Regions from separate parts of the Streptomyces sp. NPDC023481 genome, predicted to be linked through region 3. Evidence: riboswitches for the same ligand, from Rfam matches in the RefSeq annotation. Region 3 holds a riboswitch; each other region holds the start of a gene.

Region 1 (6,969 bases), on a different contig from region 3:
CCCGGCGCATCACGACGAGCCGGCGCACGCCAAGGGCAAGACCGGCATTCCGGGTGAGCGCAAGGCCGAGCTGATGACGCACCTGCTGAACATCGATCCGCCGGACCACACCCGGCTGAGAAGGCTGGTCAGCAAGGCGTTCACGCCCCGCCGGGTCGCCGAGTTCGCGCCCCGGGTGCAGGAGCTGACCGACCAGCTCATCGACCGGTTCGCGCAGAGCGGCTCGGCCGACCTCATCCACGAGTTCGCCTTCCCGCTGCCCATCTACGCCATCTGCGACCTGCTCGGCGTCCCGCGCGAGGACCAGGACGACTTCCGGGACTGGGCGGGCATGATGATCCGGCACGGCGGCGGCCCCCGGGGCGGAGTCGCCCGGTCGGTGAAGAAGATGCGCGGCTATCTCGGCGAGCTGATCCACAGGAAGCGGGAGGCGCTGCCCGCCGAGCCGGTGCCCGGCGAGGACCTGATCTCCGGCCTCATCCGCGCCTCCGACCACGGCGAGCACCTCACCGAGAACGAGGCCGCCGCCATGGCCTTCATCCTGCTGTTCGCCGGCTTCGAGACGACGGTGAACCTCATCGGCAACGGCACCTACGCCCTGCTCACCCACCCCGAGCAGCGCGGCCGGCTGGAGCGGTCCCTGGCCGCCGGGGAGCGGGACCTGCTGGAGACCGGCGTGGAGGAACTGCTGCGCTACGACGGCCCGGTGGAGCTGGCCACCTGGCGGTTCGCCACCGAGCCGCTGAGCATCGGCGGGCAGGACATCGCGCCGGGGGATCCGGTGCTCGTCGTCCTCGCCGCCGCGGACCGGGACCCGGAGCGGTTCGCCGACCCGGACGTGCTGGACCTCGCCCGCCGCGACAACCAGCACCTCGGGTACGGGCACGGCATCCACTACTGCCTCGGCGCGCCGCTCGCCCGCCTGGAGGGCCAGACCGCGCTCGCCACCCTGCTCACCCGCCTGCCCGATCTGCGGCTCGCCGCGGATCCGGCGGAGCTGCGCTGGCGCGGCGGGCTCATCATGCGCGGCCTGCGCACCCTGCCGGTGGAGTTCACACCCCCCGCCTGACCACGGGTCGTGGAGGGAAGATGACGAACATTCAACTCTGTGATCTTCACGTGATCTCTGCGGCATGAACTTGTGACAAGTGATCGTATGCCTATACGTTCACCCATCAGCGTGGCGAGCGGCATCACCCGCCGCGCTGCCCCTGCTGTCGCTCGAAAGGCTTCTGCATGCTCTCCGGGAACGGCCGACACCGTCGCCCCCGCCAGGCCCCGGCCCTGCTCGTCGCGGCCGGAGTGACCGGCTCCGCCATCGCCATCCCGCTCCTCGGCGCGGCGAGCGCCAACGCGGCCGACGGCACCACGTGGGACAAGGTGGCCGAATGCGAGAGCGGCGGCTCCTGGAGCGCGAACCCGGGCAACGGCTACTACGGCGGCCTGCAGATCTCGCAGGAGGACTGGAACAGCTACGGCGGCGGCGACTACGCGGCCAGCCCCGACCAGGCCAGCCGCAACCAGCAGATCGCCGTCGCCGAGAAGATCCTCGCCGACAAGGGCACCACCCCGTGGGCCACCTGCGCCCTGCTGTCCGGGCTGACCTCGGGCTCGGGCTCCGTGGACGTCGACACGGGTGTCGGTGGCTCCGGTGGCACCGGCGGTTCGGGTGACTCGTCCGGATCGACCGAGAAGTCCGGTGACTCCGGCTCCGGCAGCACGGACTCCTCCGGCGGCTCCGGCTCCACCGAAGGCTCCGGCTCGTCCGGTACGCCGGATTCGTCACCCTCCACCGGTGCCGGCTCCGACGCCAACTCCGGCTCGGGCGCCGGTTCCTCGTCGGGCACGGCCACCACGCCGGGCGGGAAGTCGGACAAGGGCGCCGGCGCGGGCACCGGCTCCACGGGAACCAACACCCCCAAGACGGACAAGTCCACCTCGTCGAGCGCGGGCGACTCGCACGAGTCCGCCCCCGCGGCCACCCCGGGCACCGGCGGCGTCGCGGACAACCCCCAGCAGGCCGCCGGTTCTTGGAGCCTGGTCGACACCGGGGCCCTCAGTGGCGGACGTCACCGCGGGGCGAGCGCCGACGAAAACGTGACAAACGGTCAGGACTCCGCCGCTTCCGGGCGGCACGCGGCGCGCGAAACGGACACGTACACCGTCCGCGAGGGCGACACCCTCGCCTCCATCGCCGACTCCCTTGAGGTCGACGGCGGGTGGCACGCGCTCTACTCCGCCAACAAGAAGGCCATCGGCACCGACCCGAACCACATCAGCGCCGGTCAGACCCTGGAAGTAGAGGGTGAAAAGGGCGCGTAACAGCCGGAGTTGACGCCCCGTTTTACTCCCTGATGTCCGAATTGGCGAAAGTGTGGGATGAGTCTCAGAAGCCCTGATCGTCTTTGAAATTCCGTCGATCACGTGTCTACGGTCGAGACCGCTCGTCACCACGAGCCCCGGCAGTCGCAACGCCGAATCCTGCCAGCGGTTGCCCGGGAACAGTCGTCGCGTCAAGCGCCGTAGGCAGGAGCGGGGGACCCAAGGTAAGTCGCCGGGCCCGGCAGTTGATGCCGGAACCGGCTGGGGGTGAAGCCGCGCAGACCGCGAGAGCGGGAGCGCGGCCGGGCAACTCAACCGGCCCGAACCCGACAGCTCACCTCGCAGGCGTCGGTGAGGGGATCCTTCCATGCTGTTTTCCGGCAAGGGCAAGCACCGCCGTCCGTCCAAGGCCGTCCGCGCCGTCGCGCTCGCCGGTGTCACCGGTGTCGCCGTCGCCGCCCCGCTGATGGCGGCCGGCAACGCCTCCGCCGCCACCTCCTCCGAGTGGGACCAGGTCGCCCAGTGCGAGTCCGGTGGCAACTGGTCCATCAACACCGGCAACGGTTACTACGGCGGTCTGCAGTTCTCCGCCTCCACCTGGGCCGCGTACGGCGGCACGCAGTACGCCGGCACCGCCGACAAGGCGAGCAAGTCGCAGCAGATCGCGGTCGCCGAGAAGGTCCTGGCCGCGCAGGGCAAGGGTGCCTGGCCGGTCTGCGGCACGGGCCTGTCCGGTGCCACCGACAGCGCCCCGGCCCCGAGCAACCCGGCTCCGAGCACCCCCTCGACCTCGGCCGGTACCACCAGCCGCTCCACCGACGACCAGGCCGCCTCCCGCTCCGCCGAGCGCCCGGCCCCGAGCGCGGGCAAGAGCAAGACCGTCACCACCCCGACCGGCAAGAAGGTCAAGAAGGGCGACGGCGAGTACAAGGTCGTCACCGGTGACACGCTCAGCTCCATCGCCCAGGCGCACCACGTGCAGGGCGGCTGGGAGAAGCTGTTCGAGCTGAACAAGGACATCGTCGAGGACGCCAACCTGATCTACCCCGGTCAGCAGCTGCACCTGAAGTGACACCCGGCCGCCGGCCGGACCACGGGGCCCGCCCTTCCGCGCGGGCCCCACTGAAGACCCCTGTGCGGGCCACTCCCCCCCGGCCCCCACGGGCACCCCGCCCGGTGCGTGTTCCCCCGTACGCACCGGGCGGGGTTTTTCACGTCCCAGTCCCCGAACCCTTTGTTTCGACGAGAAACAAAAGGTACCGTCGCCTTGTCCACGGGACGGTCGGTCGGTGGCCGACGCGCCCGGGACGGTTAGGCTCTAGGCGCAAGGCACACCAGCCCCGCACTTCCAGCGTCACATCCAAGAAGGAGATGCTCGTGCCGTCCATCGACGTCGTCGTAGCCCGGGAAATCCTGGACTCCCGAGGCAACCCCACGGTCGAGGTCGAGGTCGGCCTCGACGACGGCAGCACGGGTCGTGCCGCCGTCCCGTCCGGCGCCTCGACCGGCGCCTTCGAGGCCATCGAGCTGCGCGACGGTGACCCGAACCGCTACCAGGGCAAGGGCGTCGAGAAGGCCGTCCTCGCCGTCATCGAGCAGATCGGCCCGGAGCTGGTCGGCTACGACGCCACCGAGCAGCGCCTGATCGACCAGGCCATGTTCGACCTGGACGCCACCGACAACAAGGGCTCCCTCGGCGCCAACGCCATCCTCGGCGTCTCGCTCGCCGTCGCCCACGCCGCCTCCGAGGCCAGCGACCTGCCGCTGTTCCGCTACCTGGGCGGCCCGAACGCGCACCTGCTGCCGGTGCCGATGATGAACATCCTGAACGGCGGCTCGCACGCCGACTCCAACGTGGACATCCAGGAGTTCATGATCGCCCCCATCGGCGCGGAGTCCTTCTCCGAGGCCCTGCGCTGGGGCACCGAGGTCTACCACACCCTGAAGAAGGTCCTGAAGAACAAGGGCCTGTCCACCGGCCTCGGCGACGAGGGCGGCTTCGCCCCGAACCTCGGCTCCAACCGTGAGGCCCTCGACCTCATCCTGGAGGCGATCAAGGAGGCCGGGTACGCACCCGGTGAGCAGATCGCCCTCGCGCTCGACGTGGCCGCCTCCGAGTTCTACAAGGACGGCAAGTACCTCTTCGAGGGCAAGGAGCGCTCCGCCGCCGAGATGACGGAGTACTACGAGGAGCTCGTCGCGGCCTACCCGCTCGTCTCCATCGAGGACCCGCTGTTCGAGGACGACTGGGCGGGCTGGAAGGTCATCACCGACAAGCTCGGCGACAAGGTCCAGCTGGTCGGCGACGACCTGTTCGTCACCAACCCCGAGCGCCTCGCCCGCGGCATCGAGGACGGCGCGGCCAACGCCCTGCTGGTCAAGGTCAACCAGATCGGCTCGCTGACCGAGACCCTGGACGCCGTCGAGCTGGCCCAGCGCAACGGCTTCAAGTGCATGATGTCGCACCGCTCCGGCGAGACCGAGGACGTCACCATCGCCGACCTGGCCGTCGCCACCAACTGCGGCCAGATCAAGACCGGCGCCCCGGCCCGCTCCGAGCGCGTCGCCAAGTACAACCAGCTGCTGCGCATCGAGGAGATCCTCGACGACGCCGCGGTGTACGCCGGCCGCAGCGCCTTCCCGCGCTTCCGCTCCGCGAACCGCTAGCCACAGGGCCAGGGCAAGGGCTGAACCTGGGCCAAGTCCCAGCCAAGTCGTACGTACGTCCCCGGACCGGTCCCGTACCGTGTCCGGGGACGTACGCACGTGTGAAAGGGGAGGCGGAGAGCCAGATGGCCGTGAAGGACCGGGACCGTTTCTCCACCGCGACCAGGCTGCGGCTGCTCGGCGAGCAGACGGCGGCCCGGGTCTACCGTTCCCAGACCAAGCGGCAGGCCCGCCGCTCCCGCCTCACCGGCCGCGCGGCACTGCTCGCGCTGGTGCTGTGCTCCCTGGTCGTCGCCCTCGCCTACCCGATGCGGCAGTACGTCTCCCAGCGCGCGGAGATCGCCGACCTCAGGCGGCAGCGGGAGCAGGCCCGCGAACGTGTCGAACAGCTGCGCGACCTGAAGGCGCGCTGGCAGGACGACGCCTACGCCGAGCAGCAGATCCGCCGCCGGCTGCACTACGTGAAGCCCGGCGAGACCGGGTACGTGGTCATCGACCCGGGCGCGGCCACACCGTCCCGCGCCGACCTCGGGGCCGCCCACCGGCCCTGGTACGCGAACGTCTGGGACGGCGTCGACAAGTCCGACGCCTCCGACCAGTGAGCCGGCGTCACGGCCGGTACGACCAGAAAGCCACCCTGAAAGCAGTCATGGAAACCCCTCCGCCGCCCACTCCGCGCACCGAGCCCACCGACGCGGACGTAGAGGCCTTCAAGCAGCAGCTGGGCCGCCCGCCGCGGGGCCTGCGGGCCATCGCGCACCGCTGCCCGTGCGGACAGCCGGACGTCGTGGAGACGGCACCGCGCCTGCCCGACGGCACGCCCTTCCCGACGCTGTACTACCTGACGTGCCCGAAGGCGTCCTCCGCCATCGGCACGCTGGAGGCCAACGGCGTGATGAAGGAGATGACCGAGCGGCTGGGGACCGATCCCGAGCTGGCCGCCGCGTACCGGGCCGCGCACGAGGACTACATCCGGCGCCGGGACGAGATCGACGTCCTGCAGGGCTTCCCGAGCGCCGGCGGCATGCCGGACCGGGTCAAGTGCCTGCACGTGCTCGTCGCCCACTCGCTGGCCGCCGGGCCGGGCGTGAACCCGCTCGGCGACGAGGCCCTGGCGATGCTGCCGCAGTGGTGGAGCAAGGGCGCGTGCGTGACGCTCGACGAGCCCGAGGGGGACGCCAAGTGACCCGTGTCGCCGCCGTCGACTGCGGCACCAACTCCATCCGGCTGCTCGTCGCCGACGCCGACCCGGCGACGGGCGAACTGACCGAGCTGGACCGCCGGATGACGATCGTGCGGCTCGGCCAGGGCGTCGACCGCACCGGCCGGCTCGCGCCCGAGGCGCTGGAGCGCACCTTCGCGGCCTGCCGCGAGTACGCGGCCGTCATCAAGGAGTTCGGCGCCGAGCGCCTCCGCTTCGTCGCCACCTCCGCCTCCCGCGACGCCGAGAACCGGGACGACTTCGTGCGGGGCGTGCTGGACATCCTCGGCGTCGAGCCGGAGGTCATCTCCGGCGACCAGGAGGCCGAGTTCTCCTTCACCGGCGCCACGAAGGAACTCAGCGGCCGCACCGACCTCGCCCGGCCCTACCTGGTCGTGGACATCGGCGGCGGCTCCACCGAGTTCGTCGTCGGCGACGACCACGTGCGGGCCGCCCGCTCGGTGGACGTCGGCTGCGTGCGGATGACCGAGCGGCACCTGGCGCACGACGGCCGGGTGAGCGACCCGCCCGCCGAGGAGCAGATCGCCGCGATAAGGGCCGACATCGAGGCCGCCCTGGACCTCGCCGAGCAGACGGTCCCGCTGCGCGAGGCGCGCACCCTGGTGGGCCTGGCCGGTTCCGTCACCACGGTGTCCGCGATCGCCCAGGAGCTGCCCGCGTACGACTCCGCGCGCATCCACCACTCCCGGATCTCCCGGGATCGCGTCCGCGGGATCACCGAGTGGCTGCTGCGCTCCACGCACGCCGAGCGCGCCGCG
Region 2 (6,969 bases), on a different contig from region 3:
TGCCCGGCACCTGGTGGTGACGGGCCGCCCAGCGCCGCGGGTACGGCCGCTGCTCGCGGACCTCGGCTGCACGGGGCTCGCGGTGTGCGGGCAGGGAGCGCAGGTCTACGACGCCGGGAGCGACCGCCTGCTGTGGTCGGTGAGGCTGGACCGGGAGCTGGCCGAGACCGCGCTCGGCAAGATCGAGGCGGAGGTGGGGCCGGTCTGCGCGGCGGTCGACCAGGACGGCGTCGACGGGCTCACGCTGATCGAGCCCGGCTACCGGATGCCCCACCCGACGCTGCCCGCGGTGCGCGTCGGCCGGCGCGACGACCTGTGGGCGGAGCCCATCAGCAAGGTGCTGCTGCGGCACGCCATCCTGTCCGACGACGAGTTGGCGGCGGTGGCGCGCGCGGCGGTGGGCTCGCTGGCGACGGTCACCATGTCGGGCCCGGGCACCGTGGAGCTCCAGCCGAGCGGGGTGACGAAGGCGACCGGTCTGGCGCTGGCCGCCGGGCGGCTGGGGGTCGGCGCCGACCGTGCCCTCGCCTTCGGTGACATGCCCAACGACATCCCCATGTTCCACTGGGCCGCGCGCGGTGTCGCCATGGCCGGCGCGCACCCCGAACTGAAGGCGGTGGCCGACGAGATCACCTTGTCGAACGAGGACGACGGCATCGCCGTCGTCCTCGAACGACTCTTCCCGCCCGACTGACCGGGAAGTCGACCCGGCCGGGGGGCCGACCGACTGACCGGCATATCAGTAGCGCCGGCCGCGGCTCCGGCCCCGAGTCGGCCCGGCTCCGGCCTCGAGTCGGCCCGACTGCGACCCTGAGCTGGCCCGGCTGCGGCCCTGAGCCGGCCCTGAGCCGGTCAGTACGCGCTGAACACGTTGTCGATCGACCCGTACCGCGCGGCCGCGTAGTTGCAGGCGGCGGTGATGTTCGCGACCGGGTCGTAGATGTTGAACGAGGTTCCGGCCACGTGGTACGCGTTGAACGTGGGGTCGATGACCTGGAGCAGGCCCTTGGACGGGATGCCCTTGGCGGCGTTGGAGTCCCAGAGGTTGATGGCGTTCGGGTTGCCCGAGGACTCGCGGATGATGTTGCGGTAGATGCCGTTGTAGGTGCCCGGGATGCCCTTCTGGGCCATGATCGCGAGCGACTCGCGGATCCAGCCGTCCAGGGTGTTCGGGTAGCCGGCGGTGGTGGTGGCGGCCGTCGCGGTGGTGCTGGGGGCCGCGGCGGCGCTGGTCGCGCCGATGAGCGGCAGGGCGAGTACGGCGGCACCGGCGCCGGCGGCGGTGACGGCGCGGACGAGACGGCCGGTGCGGGTGCGGCGGGGCTGAGCGGCAGCAGGCATGGCGGTGTTCCTCTCCGGCGCCTGCGAGGTGAGCTGTCGGGTTCGGGCTGGGAGGTGCCCGGCCGTGCCCTGGAAGAGGCACGGCTTCACCCCGAGCCGTTCCGGTGCGGCGTGTGCCGTCCGGTCCGGCGACTTACCTGGGTCCCCCGCTCCTGCCGTACGAATGAGTTCGTCGATGGGTTACGCGGGCGGCGGCAGGATTCGGCGTCCGCCCGACGGCCCGGAACGTATGCGAGAGCACATGTCGGAAACAAGGGCCGGATTCATACAACGTGCGATTTGACCTTGATCGATGTCGTATGAGGCGCTTGATCCTTTGCGGTTGCCAATCCTCAACTCGCCGACAGGACAAGGGCTCGCAGGGGCTTTTGAGGGTGGGTCGGGCAGGTGGCCGGAGTGAGCCATTTCACGAACTGGCAAACTACTTCAAATCAGACATGAGGGATTAGGGGGATTGGGGCGGGAAGTCGGAGTGGTGGGGTATGGAGAGGTTGCGCCATAGCGCCCGAATTACTGGGAAAGCTGTAAATTTCCGTTCTTATTGTGTGATCGTCGTCATGCCGATCATGATCCGGTACCGCCCGGGCTGGACCGGTGGGCGCTATCGGTGATCGAACAGGGACCGGATACGCTGACTTGAGTGATGGCAGCGACCTATCGACAAACCGTGTAATCGCCAGCAGACACCAGCAGACAGGAGACCCCTCGTGACCGTCGTCGGGCCGTTCGGGCTGAGCGTGCGGGACCAGGCTCTGGAAGCCGATGTCCAGGCCGGATTGGCGGCTGTCGAGGAAGGCTTGCTCGAAGCCACCAAGAGCGAGGTCCCGTTCATCACGGAGGCCGCGCAGCACCTCGTGCGGGCCGGGGGGAAGCGTTTCCGGCCACTTCTGGTGATGCTCGCGGCCCAGTTCGGCGATCCGTACGCGCCCGGTGTCGTGCCCTCGGCCGTGGTCGTGGAGCTGACCCATCTGGCCACGCTGTACCACGACGACGTCATGGACGAGGCGGCCGTGCGGCGGGGTGTGGACAGCGCCAACACCCGCTGGGGCAACTCCGTCGCGGTCCTCACCGGCGACTTCCTGTTCGCCCGCGCCTCCCAGATCCTCGCCGACCTCGGCCCCGAGGCGGTCCGGGTGCAGGCGCTGGCGTTCGAGCGGCTGGTCACCGGCCAGATCCTGGAGACCGCGGGCCCCTCCGACGGGCGCGACCCGGTCGATCACTACCTGGACGTGCTCGGCGGCAAGACGGGCTCCCTGGTGGCCGTCTCGTGCCGGTTCGGCGCGATGATGTCCGGCGCCGACGAGACGGTCGTCGACACGCTCACCCAGTACGGCGAACGGCTCGGGGTCGCCTTCCAGCTCGCCGACGACGTCCTGGACATCGCCTCCGACTCCCACGAGTCCGGCAAGACCCCGGGCACCGACCTGCGCGAGGGCATCCCCACCCTGCCGGTGCTCCGGCTGCGCGAGCGCGCCGCCCGGCTGGGCCGGCCCGAGGACGTCGCGCTGTGCGAGCTGCTCGACTCCGACCTGAGCGACGATGCCCGGCACGCCGAGGCGCTGGCCGCGCTGCGCGCGCACCCCGCGCTGGAGCAGGCCCGCCGGGACACCGTGCGGTACGCGGAGGAGGCGCGGGCCGCACTCGCACCGCTGCGCGCGTGCGACGCCAAGGCGGCCCTGATGGAGCTGTGCGACGCGGTCGTGCACCGCGCCGGCTGACCCGGCCGGCCCCGTACGGGCCGCCGCGCCCGGCGTGACCCCTACGGGTCGGGTGGAGATACCACCGTCGCGTGTCATACCGGAGGCGTACACGGAGTTGCCTCCGTGGGCTGACGATTCCTCACGGCCGATTTGGTCAGATGGTCATCACGGAAATCACCACTCCTCACCGATTCGGGTGAGAATGGCGGCTCAGGTGGACCAGCGGACCAACGTGAGGACAGCCGCCGCCGACGACGGAGGTAAGGCACACATGGCACCGTACGAATCCGACGACGCAATGGACGCCGCGCGGGACGACAAGCCGCGCTCCGGCCGGCGCAAGGCCGCGCGGTACGCCGTCCCGGTCGCGGTGGTGGGGGTGGCGGCGGCCACGATCGGGCTGGTCCCGGCGCTCGCCAACTCCGGCGACCCCGACCTGCCGAAAATCAGCGCACAGCAGCTCATCAACAAGATCGCCAAGTCGGACGTGCAGCAGCTGTCCGGCACCGTGAAGGTCAGCACCGACCTCGGCCTGCCCAACCTCGGCGGCCTGGAGAACAACCTGCTCTCCGGCGCGGGCCGCGGCGGCAATCACGACGGCTCCGCCGCCGACCCGCGGGCCAAGCTCACCGAACTGGTCTCCGGCACGCACACCCTGCGCGTCGCCGCCGACGGCCCCAACCGGCAGAAACTGTCCCTTCTGGAGAGCGGCGCCGAGTACAGCCTGATCCACGACGGCAAGGACGTCTGGGGCTACGACAGCAAGAGCAACCAGGTCCACCACTCCACCGCGGCCCGCTCCGGCGAGGACCGCCGGGCCGAACCCCCGGCCACCCCCAAGGACTTCGCCGACCAGGCCCTGAAGGCGGTGGACGACACCACGTCCGTCACCGTCGACGGCACCGAGCACGTCGCCGGGCGCGACGCCTACAAGCTGCTCATCCAGCCCCGGCAGTCCGGCACCACGGTCGGCGCGATCAGCATCGCCGTCGACGCGAAGACGGGCCTGCCGCTGAAGTTCACGCTGACCCCGAAGAGCGGCGGCGCCGCCGTCCTCGACGCCGGCTTCACCCAGGTCTCCTTCGCCAAGCCGGCCGCCTCCACGTTCGACTTCACCCCGCCCAAGGGCGCGAAGGTCACCGAGGACAAGGACGGGGCGAAGACGCACGGGCACGCCCCCAGGCACGGCGACGGCCTCGCCGGGGGCCTGGCGGGCAAGGGCGGTCCGAAGGTCCTCGGCAAGGGCTGGACGTCCGTCGCCACCTTCGGCACCGGCGCCAAGGGCGGCCTGCCCACCGGCTCGCGGAACGGGGACATGGGCGGCTTCCTCGGCTCGCTGGGCGAGAAGGTCACCGGAAAGTTCGGCAAGGGCACGGTCTTCTCCACCCGCCTGGTCAACGCCCTGATCACCGACGACGGCACGGTGTACGCCGGCGCGGTGACCAAGGACGCCCTGGTGAAGGCGGCCGACGCGGAAAAGTGACCCGTCCCGGGCACTACGGACGGTGACCGTGCGTTGACCCTTCACGGGAGCACGAATCGAGGGGGAGCCGATGGACGAACCGTCCGTGATCGACACACGCGGTCTCACCAAGCGCTACCGGGGCGGGCAGCTCGCCGTGGACGGTCTCGACCTGACCGTCCCGGCGGGCAGCGTCTTCGGCTTCCTCGGCCCGAACGGCTCGGGCAAGACCACCACGATCCGCATGCTCATGGGCCTGATCGAGCCGACCGCGGGGACGGCCCGGGTGCTGGGCCGCCCCGTGCCCCGGGCGGCCCGTACGGTCCTCCCGCAGGTCGGCGCGCTCATCGAGGGCCCCGCCCTGTACGGCTTCCTCTCCGGCCGGGACAACCTGCTGCGCTACGACGCCGCCGACCCGACCGCCGATCCCCGCACCCGGCGTGCCCGCGTCGCCGCGGCACTGGACCGGGTGGGCCTCACGGCCGCCGCGGGCAAGAAGGCGAAGGCGTACTCGCTCGGCATGAAGCAGCGCCTGGGGCTGGCCGCCGCGCTGCTCCAGCCGCGCGCACTGCTCGTCCTGGACGAGCCCACCAACGGCCTCGACCCGCAGGGCATGCGGGAGATCCGCAGCCTGATCAGGGAGCTGGCCGCGGACGGTACGACCGTCTTCCTCTCCTCCCACCTCCTGGACGAGATCGAGCAGGTGTGCACCCACGCGGCGGTCATGGCACAGGGCCGCCTCGTCATCCAGGGCGCGGTGGCCGAGCTGGCGGCCGGGGCGCGCGGCCGGCTGGTGGTGACCACCCCGGACGGCGCCGGGGCGGCCCGCGTGCTGAAGGAACTGGGGGTCGGGGACGTGACCGCCGACGGCGACCGGGTCACCGGCGAACCACCCGGGCGTGACCTCGCCGAGGTGACCGCGGCCCTGGTCACCGCGGGTGTCCGCGTCCGGGGGCTGACGCTCGAACGGGCCTCCCTGGAGGACGCGTTCGTGGCACTGACGGGGGAGGGCTTCGATGTCGCGGGCTGACGTGCTCCAGGCGGACGCCGCGCGCCGGCCGAACCCCCTGTGGACCCTCGGACTGCTGCGCAGCGAGCTGGTCACCACGGTCCGCCGCTGGCGCACCCTCGCCCTGCTCGGGGTGCTGGCCGCCGTGCCGGTGCTGGTCGGGATCGCGGTGCGGATCGAGTCGCGGGGCGGCGGGACGGTGGGCGGCGCGAACGGCGAGGGACCTGCGTTCCTCACGCAGATCACGAACAACGGGCTGTTCCTGGTGTTCACCGCGCTCGCCGCGACCCTGCCGTTCTTCCTGCCGATGGCGGTCGGTGTCGTCGCGGGCGACGCGATCGCCGGGGAGGCGGGCGCGGGTACCCTGCGCTATCTGCTGGTCGCCCCGGCCGGCCGCACCCGGCTGCTGCTCACCAAGTACGCGACCGTGCTGGCCTTCTGTCTGCTGGCCACCCTCGTCGTCACGGTCTCGGCGCTGCTCGTCGGGGCGCTGCTCTTCCCCATGGGCGAGCTGACGACGATCTCCGGCACCAGGATCGGTCTCACCGAGGGCCTCGGCCGCGCCCTGCTGATCGCCCTGGTCGTCGCGGCCTCACTGGTCGGTGTGGCGGCCCTCGGCCTGTTCGTGTCGACCCTCACCAGCAGCGGCATCGCGGCGATGGCGACCACGGTCGGGCTGCTCATCACGGTGCAGATCGTCGACCAGATACCCCAGCTGCACGCGGTGCAGCCCTACTTGTTCCCGCACTACTGGCTGTCCTTCGCCGACCTGATGCGCGACCCCGTCTACTGGGACGACCTGCGGCGCAACCTCGGCCTCCAGGCGCTGTACGCGGCCGTGTTCGGCTCGGCTGCCTGGGCGCGCTTCACGGCGAAGGACATCAGCGCCTAGCGACTACGCGGTCTCGTACGGGAAGCGGGCGAGCGGCGCCTCCTGGGCGAAGAACGTCTTCGCGCGGGTCAGCGCCTCGGCGTCGGCGAGTACGTCGCCGGGCCCGGTGCCGTTGCCCAGCAGGACCCCGCCGAAGCGCATCTTCAGGTAGGCGGCCGAGTTGTTGAGGGTGCCCACGTACGGGGCGGCGACGGACGGCTCGGGGTGCGCCAGCGCGGCGACGCCCCACAGGGTGCGGCCGGCCATCGTCGCCTGGAAGTCAACGCCCGGGGTGCGCAGCCAGGCCGACCAGTGGTCCAGGTAGCGCTTGGTGAGGCCGGAGAGCGAGTACCAGTACAGCGGCGAGGCGATGACGATGTCCGTCGCCGCGAGTGTGGCGTCCAGCAGGAGGGCGGTGGCGGTGTTCGACGGCGGCCGTATGTGGCCGCTGTCGTGGCGCAGGTCCACGAAGTCGGGCAGCGGGTGGTCGGCGAGGCGGATCCACTGCTGCTCGGTGTCCGCGGGCAGCTGTTCGGCGGCCGCACGGGCCAGCTGTTCGGTGTTGCCGTCCCGGCGGGCGCTGCCC
Region 3 (6,969 bases):
CGGGCATGCGGGTCCCTCCCGGGAATGTGCTTCAGATTTGAAGCAGTGCTTCAACGGGACCCTACCTTTGCTTGAGAGTTAAAGCAATCAGCCGCTCGGGTCGCTACGGCGAGCAGGACGACCGGCGCCGCCACGGGACGTCCCCGGCGCCGGGCCCGGCGTCCTCGCCCTGCAACCCGCGCGCGATCCCGGTGCAGATCTCCTCCAGCTGCCCCACCTGTTCCGGCGTGAGCCGGTCGAACAGCGCGGCACGCACCGTCCCGACGTGCCCGGGCGCCGTACGCTCCAGTACGGCCGTCCCCTCGTCCGTCAGCACCGCGAGCGAGCTGCGCTTGTCCTGGCGGCAGTCCTCCCGGCGCACCAGGCCGTCCCGCTCCAGCCGGGTCACCACGTACGTCAGCCGACTGCGCGTGATCTTCAGCTTCTCGGCCAGGTCGGTCATGCGCAGCCGCCGTTCGGGGGCCTCGGAGAGGGTGGCCAGCACCGTGTAGAACAGGTGCGGCATGCCTCCCTCCTGCTGGAGCTGCCGGTCGATCGCGTCCTCCAGGAGGCGGGAGGCGGCGATGTAGGCGCGCCAGGCGCGCTGTTCCTCCGGGGTGAGCCAGCGGGTCGTCATGCCGCCAGTGTAGGTTTGTTTCAAACTTGAACCAAGCCGTACGACCGCGCCGGACCACTCGTACGGCCACCCGCCCCCCGCCTCCGGAAAAGAGAGCGCGCCGATGCCCCTGCCGTACGTGCTGCTGTCCGCCGCCGTCTCCCTCGACGGCTACCTGGACGACACCGGCCCCGAGCGGCTGCTGCTGTCCAGCCCGGCCGACTTCGACCGGGTCGACGCGGTACGGGCCGGCGTCGACGCCATCCTCGTCGGCGCCGGCACGATCCGCGCCGACAACCCCCGCCTGCTGGTCAACTCGGCCGAGCGGCGCGCGGCCCGCACGGCGGCGGGCAGGCCGGAGTACCCGCTGAAGGTCACCGTCACCGCCACCGGCGACCTCGACCCGGCCGCCCGCTTCTGGCACACCGGCGGCGACAAGCTCGTCTACTCCACCGACCGGGGCGCCGAACGGGCCGCCCGCCTCCTCGGGCGCACCGCCGACGTCGTCCCGCTCGGCCCCGCGCTGGACTGGCGGGACCTGCTGGAACACCTGCACGAGGTGCGCGGGGTCGGACGCCTGATGGTCGAGGGCGGCGGCACGGTCCACACCCAGCTCCTCCAGCAGGGCCTCGCCGACGAGCTCCAGCTGGTCCTCGCCCCGCTGTTCGTCGGCGACCCCGCGGCCCCGCGCCTGTTCGGGCCGGGCGCCTACCAGGGCGGCCGCCTGCGCCTGCTGGACACCCGCCGGATCGAGGACGTCGTCCTCATGCGGTACGCGCCGACGGCCCCCGGCACCGGCGCGCGGCCCACCGCCGCGGACCGCCACTGGCTGCGCACCGCCTGCGAGCTGGCCGCGCAGTGCCCGCCGTCGCGGACGGCGTTCAGCGTCGGCGCGGTGGTCGTCGCCGCCGACGGTACGGAGCTGGCCCGGGGCCACTCCCGGGAGGGCGCCGATCCGGTGGTCCACGCGGAGGAGGCGGCGCTCGCGAAGATCGCCCCGGGTGACGCACGGCTGCCCGGTGCCACGGTGTACAGCAGCCTGGAGCCCTGCGCCCGGCGCGCGTCCCGGCCGGCGCCCTGTGCGGAGCTGATCCTGCGGGCGGGGGTGCGGAGGGTCGTCACCGCGTGGCGGGAACCCGACACGTTCGTGCACGCGGCCGACGGGACGGGGGTGCTCGCGGCCGGGGGTGCGCGGGTGGTCGTACTCCCCGAACTGGAGGAGCTCGCGAAGGCGCCGAACGCGCACGTGCTGTGAGCGCCCGCCCGTCCGCCCCGGCGGACGGGCGGGAAAACACCCAGGGCCCGGAATCCTTGGGATTCCGGGCCCTGGGTTTCAGTAGCGGGGACAGGATTTGAACCTGCGACCTCTGGGTTATGAGCCCAGCGAGCTACCGAGCTGCTCCACCCCGCGTCGTTGTGACTCCAGTGTACGCCATGCGCGGGACCGCTCGCACACCCCTTTCGGTCCACCGGGGTCGCCCGGTGTCCCGGGGCCCGGAAACCTGGAGGTACGTCGGACATGTGGGAGACACGCGGTGCGCCCTGGAAAGGTGGAGGAGAGCCCGTACGCCAGGGCGGGCGGCCGGCTCCCCGGCGACCCCGTACCCGACCCGGGGCTCGGCGGCGGGCCCGCGCCGGCGCGGGCCCGCCGCCCGAGGCCGCGCGGTGTGGCCCGCGCGCTGCCCGCGCTCCTCGTCGGCTGCGGGGTCCTGTACGGCCTGCTCACCCCGGACGACTTCACCCCGGTCCCGTTCTTCACCGCCGCCCCGCTGGTCGCCGCGCCCCTGTCCGCGCTGCGCACCACCGTCCTCGCCGGCCTCGCCTCCCTCGCCGCCGCCTACGCCGTGCACACCGACGCCGGTGCCCACCCGACCGTGGGCACCGTCACCGACGTGGTCACCGTGGCCACGGTCGCCCTGCTCGCCGCCGCCATCAACCGGGTGGTCCGGCGCGGCGACCGGCGGCTCGCCTCCGCCCGGGAGATCGCCGAGGCCGCCCAGCGGGCCGTACTGCCGGAGCCCGCCGCGCGGATCGGCGGCTTCGAGATCGCCGCCTGCTACGAAGCGGCCCGCCAGGACGCGTTCATCGGCGGCGACCTGTACGCGGTGCAGGACAGCCCGCACGGCGTCCGGCTGGTCGTCGGGGACGTGCGCGGCAAGGGCATGGGCGCGGTGGCCGCCGTGGCCGTGGTGATCGGCGCGTTCCGGGAGGCGGCCGAGCAGGAGACCACGCTGGAGCGGGTGGCCGAGCGGCTGGAGCGGGCGCTGGCCCGCGAGGGCACCCGGCGGGACGGCATCGACGCCTTCGAGGGGTTCACCACCGCGGTCCTCGCCGAACTCCCGCACGACGACGGGGTGGTACGGATCGTCAACCGCGGCCATCCGCCGCCGCTGCTGCTGCACGCCGACGGCACGTTGTGCACCCTGGCTCCCGCCGAGCCCGCGCTGCCGCTCGGCATGGCCGACCTGGGCCGGTGGCCGGACCGGGCCACCGAGGCCCGCTTCCCGGGCGGCGCCACCTTGCTCTTCCACACCGACGGCCTCTCCGAGGCCCGGGACGCCCACGGCCGGTTCTTCGACCCCGGGCGGCGGCTCGCCGGACGCGTCTTCCCCGGGCCGGCCGCGCTGCTCGGCCGGCTCGCCGCGGACGTGCGCCGGCACTGCGGCGGTGACCTGACCGATGACATGGCGCTGCTCGCCGTCCGACGGCCATGACGGTTCCCACCGAAAGGCCCGGCCCGACAAAACGTTAATGATCAAGGCGAACGGCTTGGAAAGTGACTCGCAAGTCTATTAACGTTCGATAACGCAGCGCGGTCGTCCCAGCCGTCACCAGAGGCGGCTCCGTGCGCACGCGCCGAATCCCGCAAGGGAACCGGGGAACCACCACCTTGGGGTGAATCACGCGGATACCGCCGTGAACTCGTGCAGGTCACGCCGGTTATACGCGCGTAGGAGACCTTCCTGCTCCGAACCCGTCAGCTAACCCGGTAGGCGGCGGAAGGAAAGGAGCGCGCCCGCGTGGCGTCCAACCGGCCTGCCCCAGAAGCCCCGTTCATACCGGCCGAGCGCGAGACCGAGACCTTCGGGTACGGCTCCTACCGTGCCGCGGAGGGCCCCTGGGAGGAGTGGAATCCGACCGAGGAGTCCGTCACCCCGGTCCGTGGCCGGCACCGCGTCGCCAAGCAGCGCGGCGGCTTCGCGCGCAGCTCCACCGTCCTCGGCGTCGGCGTCATCGCCGCGGTCGGCGCGGGCGGCATGGCCAGCGCCAACACCGGCAAGCCACCGGTCTCCCTCTCCCTGCCGGACCTGCCCTCCGTCGGCTCCCTCTTCGCGCACGGCTCCGACGGCTCCCAGCCGGCCGAGGCCGCCACCGCCACGCTCAGCGGCGTCGCCGTGGCCACCGCCGACGGCGAGGACGGCACCGACGCGGGCGAGGCGCTGCGCAACCGGATCATGGCCCAGGCCGAGCATCAGCAGGGCCAGGCCGAGAGCAAGGCCACCGCCGCCGCGCTCGCCGCCGCCCACCGGCAGTCCGCCGACGCCGCCGCCCAGGCCGAGAAGGAGGCCGCCGCCCAGGCCGCCGCGGCCAAGGAGAAGGCGGAGGCCGCCGCCGAGAAGAAGGCCGAGGAGGCCCGGCTGGCCCGGCTGGCCAAGCAGTACACGCTGCCGACCTCCGCGTACACGATCACCTCGACCTTCGGCCAGGCCGGCTCGATGTGGTCCTCCGGCCACCACACCGGCCTCGACTTCGCCGCTCCCACCGGCACCCTGATCAAGGCCATCCACGGCGGCACGATCACCGAGGCGGGCTGGGCCGGTTCCTACGGCTACCGCACGATCCTCACCCTGGACGACGGCACCGAGCTGTGGTTCTGCCACCAGTCCTCGATCAACGTCAAGGCCGGCCAGAAGGTCTCCACCGGCGAGGTCATCGGCCGCGTCGGCGCCACCGGCAACGTCACCGGCCCGCACCTGCACCTGGAGGTCCACCCGGGCGGCCAGCCCGGCGCGATCGACCCCATGGCGTGGCTGCACGGCAAGGGCCTCACCCCCTGACACCCGCGCTCCGCGGGGGGCTTTGCGAATTTCGGCGCCGGCGGCGGAATGCGATCTTCTGCCGCCGGCGTTGACATGTCGTATGACGTCACTTCGCCAACTGGGCACTTCCGACCTCCAGGTCTTCCCGCTCTCCCTGGGCGGCAACGTCTTCGGCTGGACCGCGGACGAACAGACCTCCTTCGCCGTCCTCGACGCCTACACGGCGGCCGGCGGCAACTTCATCGACACCGCCGACGCCTACTCCGCCTGGGTCGAGGGCAACCAGGGCGGCGAGTCGGAGACGATCATCGGCAAGTGGGTCAAGGCCCGCGACAACCGCTCCGATGTCGTCATCGCCACCAAGGTCAGCCAGCACCCGCGGTACCGGGGGCTGTCCGCCGCCAACATCAAGGCCGCGGCCGACGCCTCCCTGCGCCGCCTGGACACCGACTACATCGACCTCTACTACACCCACTACGACGATCCCGAGGTGCCGGTCGAGGAGATCATCGGCACGCTGGACGAGCTGGTGAAGGCCGGCAAGGTCCGGCACATCGCCGCCTCCAACATCACCGCCGAGCGCCTCAGGGCATCCCTGGAGTTCTCCGACCGCGAGGGCCTCGCCCGCTACGTCGCCCTCCAGCCGCACTACAACCTGGTCTCCCGGGACACCTACGAGGGCCCGCTGCAGGACCTCGCCGTCCGCGAGGGCCTGGCCGGCGTCCCGTACTTCTCCCTCGCCTCGGGCTTCCTCACCGGCAAGTACCGGCCCGGTACGACCGTCGACAGCGCCCGCGCCGGCGGTGCCGAGAAGTACCTCGGCACCGAGCGCGGCCAGAGGGTCCTCGCGGCCCTGGACGAGGTCGCCGCGGCCCACGAGGCCCCGGTCGCCACCGTGGCCCTGGCCTGGCTCGCCGCCCAGCCGTCGATCACGGCCCCGATCGCCTCCGCACGGACGGTGGAACAGCTGCCCGCGCTGGTGGGGGTGGCGGACCTGAAGCTGACGGACACCGAGCTGACCCGGCTGACGGAGGCCTCCGCCTAGCTAGGTCCTTTCCCTCGGACCGGGCCGGCTTCGGGTGGCGGTGCTTCCGGCGCCCCGCGACGCCGGCGAGATCCGAGAGAGAGGGCCTGGCCCTGGCCGCCCTGCCTGTCCGGTCCGCCCGGTCCGGCGGGGCCGGGCGCTCGTCGGCCCCGGCGGTCGCTCACGTCCGGTAGGGGTTGTACGCGGCGTACGGCACCGCCGGATACCCGTACGGCGCCGCACCCCGGTACGCCGGCGCCGGTACGGAGGCCCGGCTCGCGTACTCCAGGGCCGGCCGGGCCACCTGCCTGCGCTTCCACAGCTCGTCCAGCAGCTCCCGCTCCCGTACGACGAAGTCGGCGCCGGCCTTCCCCGCCCGGCCCCGCTGCCGCAGGAAGGCCAGCGCCGTGGCGTACGCCTCGTACCGGGCGACCTCCCGCGCCGCCGGGCGCCCGTGGTGGTGGCGGGCGTGGTCCCGGGCCATCCGCCGGGCCCGCATCGACCCGAGCGCGAACGGCTCGGCCGGGCCCAGCCAGCCGGCCAGTACATACGCCGGCAGCTCCGCCCGCACGGTGCGCAGCTCCCGCTGCCGGGTGAAGACCGCCAGCCAGGTGAGCAGCCCGAACGCGGGCACCATGAAGGCGCCGTAGACGGCGAAGAAGCCGTACTCGCCGAAGGTGGAGGAGCCGTTCCAGAAGGCGTGCATGCCCATCGCGAGGAGCAGGCCGCAGACCGGCAGCAGGGCCCGCCGCAGATGCTGCCGCTCGGCGGACAGCGCGGCGACGCCGAAACCGATGCCGGTGAGCACGGTGAACAGGGGGTGCGCGAACGGGGACATCACGATGCGCACGAAGAAGGTGGCGGCGGTGACGGAGGCGATGCCGCGGCCGCCGGTGAGCTGGTCGGTCCCGAAGGCCGTACCGAGGTAGAGGATGTTCTCGGTGAACGCGAAGCCGGTGGCGGTGACCCCCGCGATCACCACTCCGTCCACGATCCCGGTGAAGTCGCGCCGGCGGAAGAGGAAGACCAGCAGCACGGCGGCGGCCTTCGCGGACTCCTCCACGATCGGGGCTATCACCGTGGCGCCGAGCGTGTCGGCGCTGGCCGGGTCCGCGGTCGAGGTGGCTATCCACTTGGTCGCGAAGCTGTTGGCCACGATGGCTATCAGCGCCGCCGCACAGGCTCCCCAGGCGAAGGAGAACACCAGGTTCCGCCACGGGCCCGGCTGCACCCGGTCCAGCCACCGGAAGGCGGCCAGCAGCCAGGGCACGGGCAGCACGGCCAGCCCGAGCCCGACGAGGAAGCCCTCC
Region 4 (6,969 bases), on a different contig from region 3:
CTTGACGCGCTTGGCGCCCGCGGCCTCCGGGAACGGCTCCGCGGTCGCCGTACGGGCCAGCAGTCCCGTCGAGGACAGCAGCACCCGGCACGGGTCGTCGGCCACCTGCAGGGGCACCGTGGCCGCCGGGGCGCCCGCCGACTCCAGCAGGACCGTGCGCCGGTCGGTGCCGAACTTCTTGGCGACGGCGGCCAGCTCGGCCGAGACCAGCTTGCGCAGCTCCGCGTCAGACTCCAGGATCCGGGTCAGCTCCTCGATCTCCGCGGTGAGCTTCTCCTTCTCCGCCTCCAGCTCGATCCGGTCATACTTGGTGAGCCGGCGCAGCGGCGTGTCGAGGATGTACTGCGTCTGCACCTCGCTCAGCGAGAAGCGCTCCATCAGGCGCTCCTTGGCCTGCGCGGAGTTCTCGCTGGACCGGATGATCCGGATGACCTCGTCGATGTCGACCAGCGCGGTCAACAGGCCCTCGACCAGGTGCAGCCGGTCGCGCTTCCTGCCGCGGCGGAACTCGCTGCGGCGCCGGACCACGTCGAAGCGGTGGTCCAGGTAGACCTCCAGCAGTTCCTTCAGGCCCAGGGTGAGCGGCTGGCCGTCGACCAGGGCGACGTTGTTGATGCCGAAGGACTCCTCCATGGGGGTCAGCTTGTACAGCTGCTCCAGGACGGCCTCCGGCACGAAACCGTTCTTGATCTCGATGACCAGGCGCAGGCCGTGTTCGCGGTCGGTGAGGTCCTTGACGTCGGCGATGCCCTGGATCTTCTTCGCGTTGACCAGGTCCTTGATCTTCGCGATGACCTTCTCGGGGCCGACCGTGAACGGCAGTTCTGTGACCACCAGGCCCTTGCGGCGGGCCGTCACGGGCTCGACCGAGACCGTGGCGCGCATCTTGAAGGTGCCGCGGCCGTTCGCGTACGCGTCCCGGATGCCGTCCAGGCCGACGATCCGGCCGCCGGTGGGCAGGTCCGGGCCCGGGACGTGCTTCATCAGCGCGTCCAGGTCGGCGTTCGGGTTCCGGATCAGGTGGCGGGCGGCGGCGACGACCTCGCGCAGGTTGTGCGGCGGCATGTTCGTCGCCATGCCGACCGCGATTCCCGAGGCGCCGTTGACCAGCAGGTTCGGGAAGGCCGCGGGCAGGGCCAGCGGCTCCTGCTCCTGGCCGTCGTAGTTCGGCGCGAAGTCGACCGTGTCCTCGTCGATCGACTCGGTCATCAGGCCGGCCGCCTCGGCCATCCGGCACTCGGTGTACCGCATGGCGGCCGGCGGGTCGTCGTTGCCCAGCGAGCCGAAGTTGCCGTGGCCGTCGACCAGCGGCACCCGCATGGAGAAGGGCTGCGCCATGCGCACCAGGGCGTCGTAGATCGACGCGTCGCCGTGCGGGTGCAGCTTGCCCATGACCTCGCCGACGACACGCGCGCACTTCACATAGCCGCGTTCTGGACGCAGCCCCATCTCGTTCATCTGATAGACGATCCGGCGGTGCACCGGCTTGAGACCGTCACGGGCGTCCGGCAGGGCGCGCGAGTAGATGACCGAGTACGCGTACTCGAGGTAGGAGCCACGCATCTCGTCCACGACGTCGATGTCGAGGATCCTCTCCTCGAACGAATCGTCGGGCGGCGGGGTCTTCGTGCTGCGGCGGGCCATCGCTGCCTGGCTCCTTCTGATCTGGTCGCTCGCCTACGGGGCGCTCGTGCTGCTGAAGCGTTTGACGGATCTGACGCGGACCATTGTGGACCTAGGCACTGACAACCCGTGCCACCACCCGGTCCGGGCGGGCCCGCCGGACCGGCGGAGCGGAGTCCGACGCAGGCTACGCGATCCGCTGTGGGCGTACGTCCCGCGGGAACTCCGCCGGGGCCCCGCACGCTTTGCATACAGTGGCAGGAACGGCAGGAAAAGCGCGGTTTCCATCAACCGCCTCCGCTCGCGAAGGGACGTACATGCCCATGGGTCACACGACCACAGCCGAGGCAGGCTCCGGGGGCCTGACAGCGACCGAGCACCGCCTGGCCAACGGTCTGCGCGTGGTGCTCTCCGAGGACCACCTGACCCCGGTGGCGGCGGTCTGCCTCTGGTACGACGTCGGCTCCCGCCACGAAGTCAAGGGTCGTACCGGCCTGGCTCACCTTTTCGAGCACCTGATGTTCCAGGGCTCCGCGCAGGTGAAGGGCAACGGCCACTTCGAGCTGGTGCAGGGCGCCGGCGGCTCGCTCAACGGCACCACCAGCTTCGAGCGCACCAACTACTTCGAGACCATGCCCGCCCACCAGCTGGAGCTGGCGCTCTGGCTGGAGGCCGACCGCATGGGCTCCCTGCTGGCCGCCCTGGACGACGAGTCCATGGAGAACCAGCGGGACGTCGTCAAGAACGAGCGCCGCCAGCGCTACGACAACGTGCCGTACGGCACGGCCTTCGAGAGGCTGACCGCGCTCTCCTACCCCGAGGGCCACCCCTACCACCACACGCCGATCGGCTCCATGGCGGACCTGGACGCGGCCACCCTGGAGGACGCCCGCGCGTTCTTCCGCACCTACTACGCGCCGAACAACGCGGTGCTCTCCGTGGTCGGCGACATCGACCCCGAGCAGACCCTCGCCTGGGTCGAGAAGTACTTCGGCTCCATCGCCTCCCACGACGGCAAGCCCGCGCCCCGGGACGGCTCCCTGCCCGACGTCATCGGCGAGCAGAAGCGCGAGGTCGTCGTGGAGGAGGTCCCCGCGCGCGCCCTGATGGCCGCCTACCGGCTCCCGCACGACGGCACGCGCGCGTGCGACGCGGCCGACCTCGCCCTGACCATTCTCGGCGGCGGCGAGTCCTCCCGCCTGTACAACCGGCTGGTGCGCCGGGACCGTACGGCCGTCGCGGCCGGCTTCGGCCTGCTGCGCCTGGCCGGCGCGCCCTCCATGGGCTGGCTGGACGTGAAGACCTCGGGTGACGTCGAGGTGCCGGTCATCGAGACCGCCATCGACGAGGAGCTGGCCCGGTTCGCCGCGGAGGGCCCCACGCCCGAGGAGATGGAGCGCGCCCAGGCGCAGCTGGAGCGCGAGTGGCTGGACCGGCTCGGCACGGTCGCCGGCCGTGCCGACGAACTGTGCCGGTTCGCGGTCCTGTTCGGCGACCCTCAGCTCGCCCTGACCGCCGTCCAGCGCGTCCTGGAGGTCACCCCGCAGGAGGTCCAGGAGGTCGCCAAGGCCCGCCTGCGGCCCGACAACCGCGCGGTGCTCGTCTACGAGCCGAAGTCCCCGCAGGCCGTGGAGGACGCCGACATCCCCGGGGACCCGGAGCAGGAAGCCACCGTAGAGGCCGGCAACGAGAACGAGGAGACGGCCAAGTGACCGAACTCGCCACCATGGACTTCCACCCCCGGCCGCAGCCCGGCGAGGCCCGGCCCTGGGCGTTCCCGGCTCCCGAGCGCACCGCGCTCGACAACGGCCTGACCGTGCTGCGCTGCCACCGTCCCGGCCAGCAGGTCGTCGCCGTGGAGGTGCTGCTGGACGCGCCGCTGGACGCCGAGCCGGCCGGCCTGGACGGCGTCGCCACGATCATGGCGCGGGCCTTCTCGGAGGGCACCGACAAGCATTCCGCCGAGGAGTTCGCCGCCGAGCTGGAGCGCGCGGGCGCCACCCTGGACGCGCACGCAGACCACCCCGGCGTCCGGCTCAGCCTGGAGGTCCCGGCCTCCCGCCTGGCCAAGGGCCTCGGTCTGCTCGCCGACGCCCTGCGCGCGCCCGCCTTCGCCGAGAGCGAGGTCGAACGGCTGGTCCGCAACCGCCTGGACGAGATCCCGCACGAACTGGCCAACCCCTCCCGCCGGGCCGCCAAGGAACTCTCCAAGGAGCTGTTCCCGGCGACCTCCCGCATGTCCCGGCCGCGCCAGGGCACCGAGGAGACGGTCGAGAAGATCGACGCGGCGGCCGTACGCGCCTTCTACGACCGCCATGTGCGGCCCGGCACGGCCACCGTGGTCGTCGTCGGCGACCTGACCGGCGTCGACCTGGACGGCCTGCTCGGCGACACCCTGGGCGCCTGGACCGGCACCCCGGGCGAGCCCCGGCCGGTGCCGCCGGTGACCGCCGACGACACCGGGCGCGTGGTCATCGTGGACCGGCCCGGCGCCGTCCAGACGCAGCTGCTCATCGGCCGGATCGGCCCCGACCGGCACGACCGCGTGTGGCCCGCCCAGGTGCTCGGCACGTACTGCCTCGGCGGCACCCTCACCTCCCGCCTGGACCGCGTCCTGCGCGAGGAGAAGGGCTACACCTACGGCGTGCGCTCCTTCGGACAGGTCCTCAGGTCCGCGCCGGACGGCACGGGCGCGGCGATGCTCGCCATCAGCGGCTCGGTGGACACGCCGAACACCGGCCCGGCGCTGGACGACCTGTGGAAGGTGCTGCGGACCGTCGCGGCGGAGGGCCTGACCGACGCCGAGCGGGACGTCGCCGTGCAGAACCTCGTCGGCGTGGCGCCGCTGAAGTACGAGACCGCGGCGGCCGTCGCGAGCACGCTGGCCGACCAGGTCGAGCAGCACCTGCCCGACGACTTCCAGGCGACGCTGTACCGGCAGCTGGCCGCCACGGGAACGGTGGAGGCCACCGCGGCCGTCGTGAACGCCTTCCCGGTGGACCGCCTGGTGACCGTCCTCGTCGGTGACGCGGCCGCCATCAAGGCGCCGGTGGAGGCGCTCGGCATCGGTGAAGTGACCGTGGTGGCGGCCGAGTAACGGCACGCGCGCGCAGGGCCCTGGCAACGCGTCGGTCGTCAGGGCCCTGTTGTTCCACTCGCTCCCTCAGATGCCCGTTTTGGGGCGGAGGTTGCCTGTCTGCCCTGTGGGATGCGCTACAAAAGGCCGCTTCCGTTTGAGGACGGGGAGCGGGCCGCCGTAGCGTCATCCGGGCTGTTCGTCAGGCAGTGCGCCGCGCCCGCGGCACCGGACAGTCATCGCCGAGTCCCCGTACGGCGCGAGCCAGGGGAGCCGGGGACCCACGCAGTCCCTGGGGTGAATCGGGCGCCCGCGCGCGAGTGGGGGAGCCCGTAGGAGACCTTCCTGCTCCGAACCCGTCAGCTAACCCGGTAGGCGAGAGGGAAGGAAAGGACCAGCCACTTCATGGCGTTCATGTGCGCCACCGGGAAGCACCGCAAGCCCGGCCGGGTCAAGCGGACCACCGCTCAGGCGGCCGGTATCGCGGCCCTCACCACCACCGGCGTGATCGGCACCCTCGCCGCCTCCCCGGCGCTCGCCGCCGAGAACCCCACGGAGCAGACCGGGCTCGTCCCCGTCCTCGCCGTGACCCAGGACGTTCCCGAGCAGATCGACGCGCAGGCCGCCGCCCAGCAGCAGGCCGCCGAGCTGAAGGCGGCCGAGGAGGCCGCGGCGAAGGCCGCCGCCAAGCGGGCCGCGGAGGTGCGCGCGGCCAAGGCCCGTGCCGCCCGCGAGGCCGAGCGCAAGCTGCTGAACACCTTCGTCGCCCCCGTCGCGCACTCGTACGTCTCCACGGGCTACCAGGCCAGCAGCTCCCTGTGGTCCTCCGGTTCGCACACCGGCATCGACTTCCACGCCGCCAGCGGCACGGCCGTCCACGCGGTGGGCTCCGGCACGGTCGTCTCCACCGGCTGGGGAGGCGCGTACGGCAACCAGATCGTGATTCGCATGGCCGACGGCATGTACACGCAGTACGGGCACCTGTCGTCCATCGGGGTCACGGTGGGCCAGAAGGTCGTCCCGGGCCAGCAGATCGGCCTGTCCGGCGCCACCGGCAACGTCACCGGGCCGCACCTGCACTTCGAGGCGCGGACCACTCCCGAGTACGGCTCCGACGTCGACCCGGTCGCCTATCTCCGCCAGCACGGCGTGAACGTCTGACACCCCGCGCACGACCGTCCGAAGCCCCGGCTCACCGAGCCGGGGCTTTCGTCGTTTTTCGCGGTGTCCGCCTGATTCGCTGACCAAAAAATATCCCTGGATCCGGGACCGCCGTCGGAAATTCCGGCCTATTGCAATAGAGTCACGGAACACGCGTCCATCGTCGGCGTTTCACGGGGATTAAGGCGGAGGTCGGTCATGCGTATTCCGGCGCACTCGGTGTGTACCGCTGTCCGGGACGACATCGTCGCGGGTGTCCACGCGCGCGGCAGCCGCCTCACCGAGGAGGTACTGGCCCGCCGGTACGGCGTCTCGCGCGTCCCCGTGCGTGAGGCCCTGCGCACCCTGGAGGCCGAGGGTTTCGTGGTGACGCGCCGGCACGCGGGCGCGTGCGTGGCCGAGCCGACCGAGGAGGAGGCCGCCGACCTGCTGGAGATGCGGATGCTGCTGGAGCCGCTGGGCGCCGCCCGGGCCGCCCAGCGCCGCACCGAGGCCCATCTGAAGGTGCTGCGCGGCCTGGTCCGGCTGGGCCAGGAACGGGCCAGGAGGGGCGGCAGCGAGGACCTTCGCTCGCTGGGCGGCTGGTTCCACGAGACGCTCGCCCAGGCCTCCGGCAGCCCCTCGCTGACCGCGATGCTCACCCAGCTGCGGCACAAGATCGCCTGGATGTACACGGTGGAGGCGCCGGTCAGCCCGATGGAGTCCTGGACGGAGCACGGCGCCATCGTGGACGCGGTGGCGCGCGGCGACGCCGAGCGCGCGCGGGCCCTCACCACGCTGCACGCCGAGCGCGCGACCGGCGCGCACCGGCTGCGGTTTTCCGGCGGCGCGGAGCGTGTGAGGACTTCGCAACGAGCCGTAAACATGTCGGGCCGACGGCATTAACACGGGGGCCGTATACAAAGAGGAGTTATTCGGGGCGGGGTCTTTTCCGCTGCCCGAATTAACGGCGCGGTAATTCGGCGGGTGGCTTTTCCGGTGGGAAAGCCACCCCGCACACGCCGAAGCCGCGCCACCCGAAAAGGCGGCGCGGCTCCGGCGCTTCTGTGCGGTGCTCGCTCAGACGGTCTCGGGCAGCTCCTCCAGGCCCTCGGAGACCAGCTTGGCCA

What was found. A riboswitch is a leader RNA that binds a small molecule or an ion and turns the genes downstream of it on or off. The one in region 3 is predicted to bind cyclic di-AMP.
Region 1: another riboswitch for cyclic di-AMP. It lies ahead of ACZ3ZD_RS23185 (transglycosylase family protein); the one in region 3 lies ahead of ACZ3ZD_RS32390 (M23 family metallopeptidase).
Region 2: another riboswitch for cyclic di-AMP. It lies ahead of ACZ3ZD_RS01810 (transglycosylase SLT domain-containing protein); the one in region 3 lies ahead of ACZ3ZD_RS32390 (M23 family metallopeptidase).
Region 4: another riboswitch for cyclic di-AMP. It lies ahead of ACZ3ZD_RS24655 (M23 family metallopeptidase); the one in region 3 lies ahead of ACZ3ZD_RS32390 (M23 family metallopeptidase).

What each region holds. Positions count from the first base shown of each region.
Region 1 covers NZ_JBVHJE010000012.1:90,225-97,193, reverse strand. The annotation lists gene ACZ3ZD_RS23195 (cytochrome P450 family protein) at 1-1,069, shown strand, start outside; gene ACZ3ZD_RS23190 (transglycosylase family protein) at 1,237-2,322, shown strand; cyclic di-AMP (ydaO/yuaA leader) riboswitch at 2,509-2,685, shown strand; gene ACZ3ZD_RS23185 (transglycosylase family protein) at 2,690-3,394, shown strand; gene eno (phosphopyruvate hydratase) at 3,694-4,989, shown strand; gene ACZ3ZD_RS23175 (FtsB family cell division protein) at 5,115-5,591, shown strand; gene ACZ3ZD_RS23170 (DUF501 domain-containing protein) at 5,639-6,175, shown strand; gene ACZ3ZD_RS23165 (Ppx/GppA phosphatase family protein) at 6,172-6,969, shown strand, end outside.
Region 2 covers NZ_JBVHJE010000001.1:380,101-387,069, forward strand. The annotation lists gene ACZ3ZD_RS01805 (HAD family hydrolase) at 1-694, shown strand, start outside; gene ACZ3ZD_RS01810 (transglycosylase SLT domain-containing protein) at 853-1,341, opposite strand; cyclic di-AMP (ydaO/yuaA leader) riboswitch at 1,347-1,526, opposite strand; gene ACZ3ZD_RS01815 (polyprenyl synthetase family protein) at 2,049-3,059, shown strand; gene ACZ3ZD_RS01820 (LolA family protein) at 3,313-4,524, shown strand; gene ACZ3ZD_RS01825 (ABC transporter ATP-binding protein) at 4,595-5,533, shown strand; gene ACZ3ZD_RS01830 (ABC transporter permease) at 5,520-6,404, shown strand; gene ACZ3ZD_RS01835 (flavodoxin family protein) at 6,408-6,969, opposite strand, start outside.
Region 3 covers NZ_JBVHJE010000021.1:19,851-26,819, reverse strand. The annotation lists gene ACZ3ZD_RS32415 (GTP cyclohydrolase II) at 1-7, opposite strand, end outside; gene ACZ3ZD_RS32410 (MarR family winged helix-turn-helix transcriptional regulator) at 104-616, opposite strand; gene ACZ3ZD_RS32405 (dihydrofolate reductase family protein) at 720-1,850, shown strand; tRNA gene ACZ3ZD_RS32400 (tRNA-Met) at 1,933-2,006, opposite strand; gene ACZ3ZD_RS32395 (PP2C family protein-serine/threonine phosphatase) at 2,131-3,309, shown strand; cyclic di-AMP (ydaO/yuaA leader) riboswitch at 3,440-3,606, shown strand; gene ACZ3ZD_RS32390 (M23 family metallopeptidase) at 3,616-4,653, shown strand; gene ACZ3ZD_RS32385 (aldo/keto reductase) at 4,736-5,680, shown strand; gene ACZ3ZD_RS32380 (PrsW family intramembrane metalloprotease) at 5,841-6,969, opposite strand, start outside.
Region 4 covers NZ_JBVHJE010000013.1:130,979-137,947, reverse strand. The annotation lists gene ACZ3ZD_RS24670 (DNA gyrase/topoisomerase IV subunit A) at 1-1,644, opposite strand, end outside; gene ACZ3ZD_RS24665 (M16 family metallopeptidase) at 1,941-3,335, shown strand; gene ACZ3ZD_RS24660 (M16 family metallopeptidase) at 3,332-4,720, shown strand; cyclic di-AMP (ydaO/yuaA leader) riboswitch at 4,930-5,092, shown strand; gene ACZ3ZD_RS24655 (M23 family metallopeptidase) at 5,105-5,860, shown strand; gene ACZ3ZD_RS24650 (GntR family transcriptional regulator) at 6,059-6,745, shown strand; gene ACZ3ZD_RS24645 (HPr family phosphocarrier protein) at 6,920-6,969, opposite strand, start outside.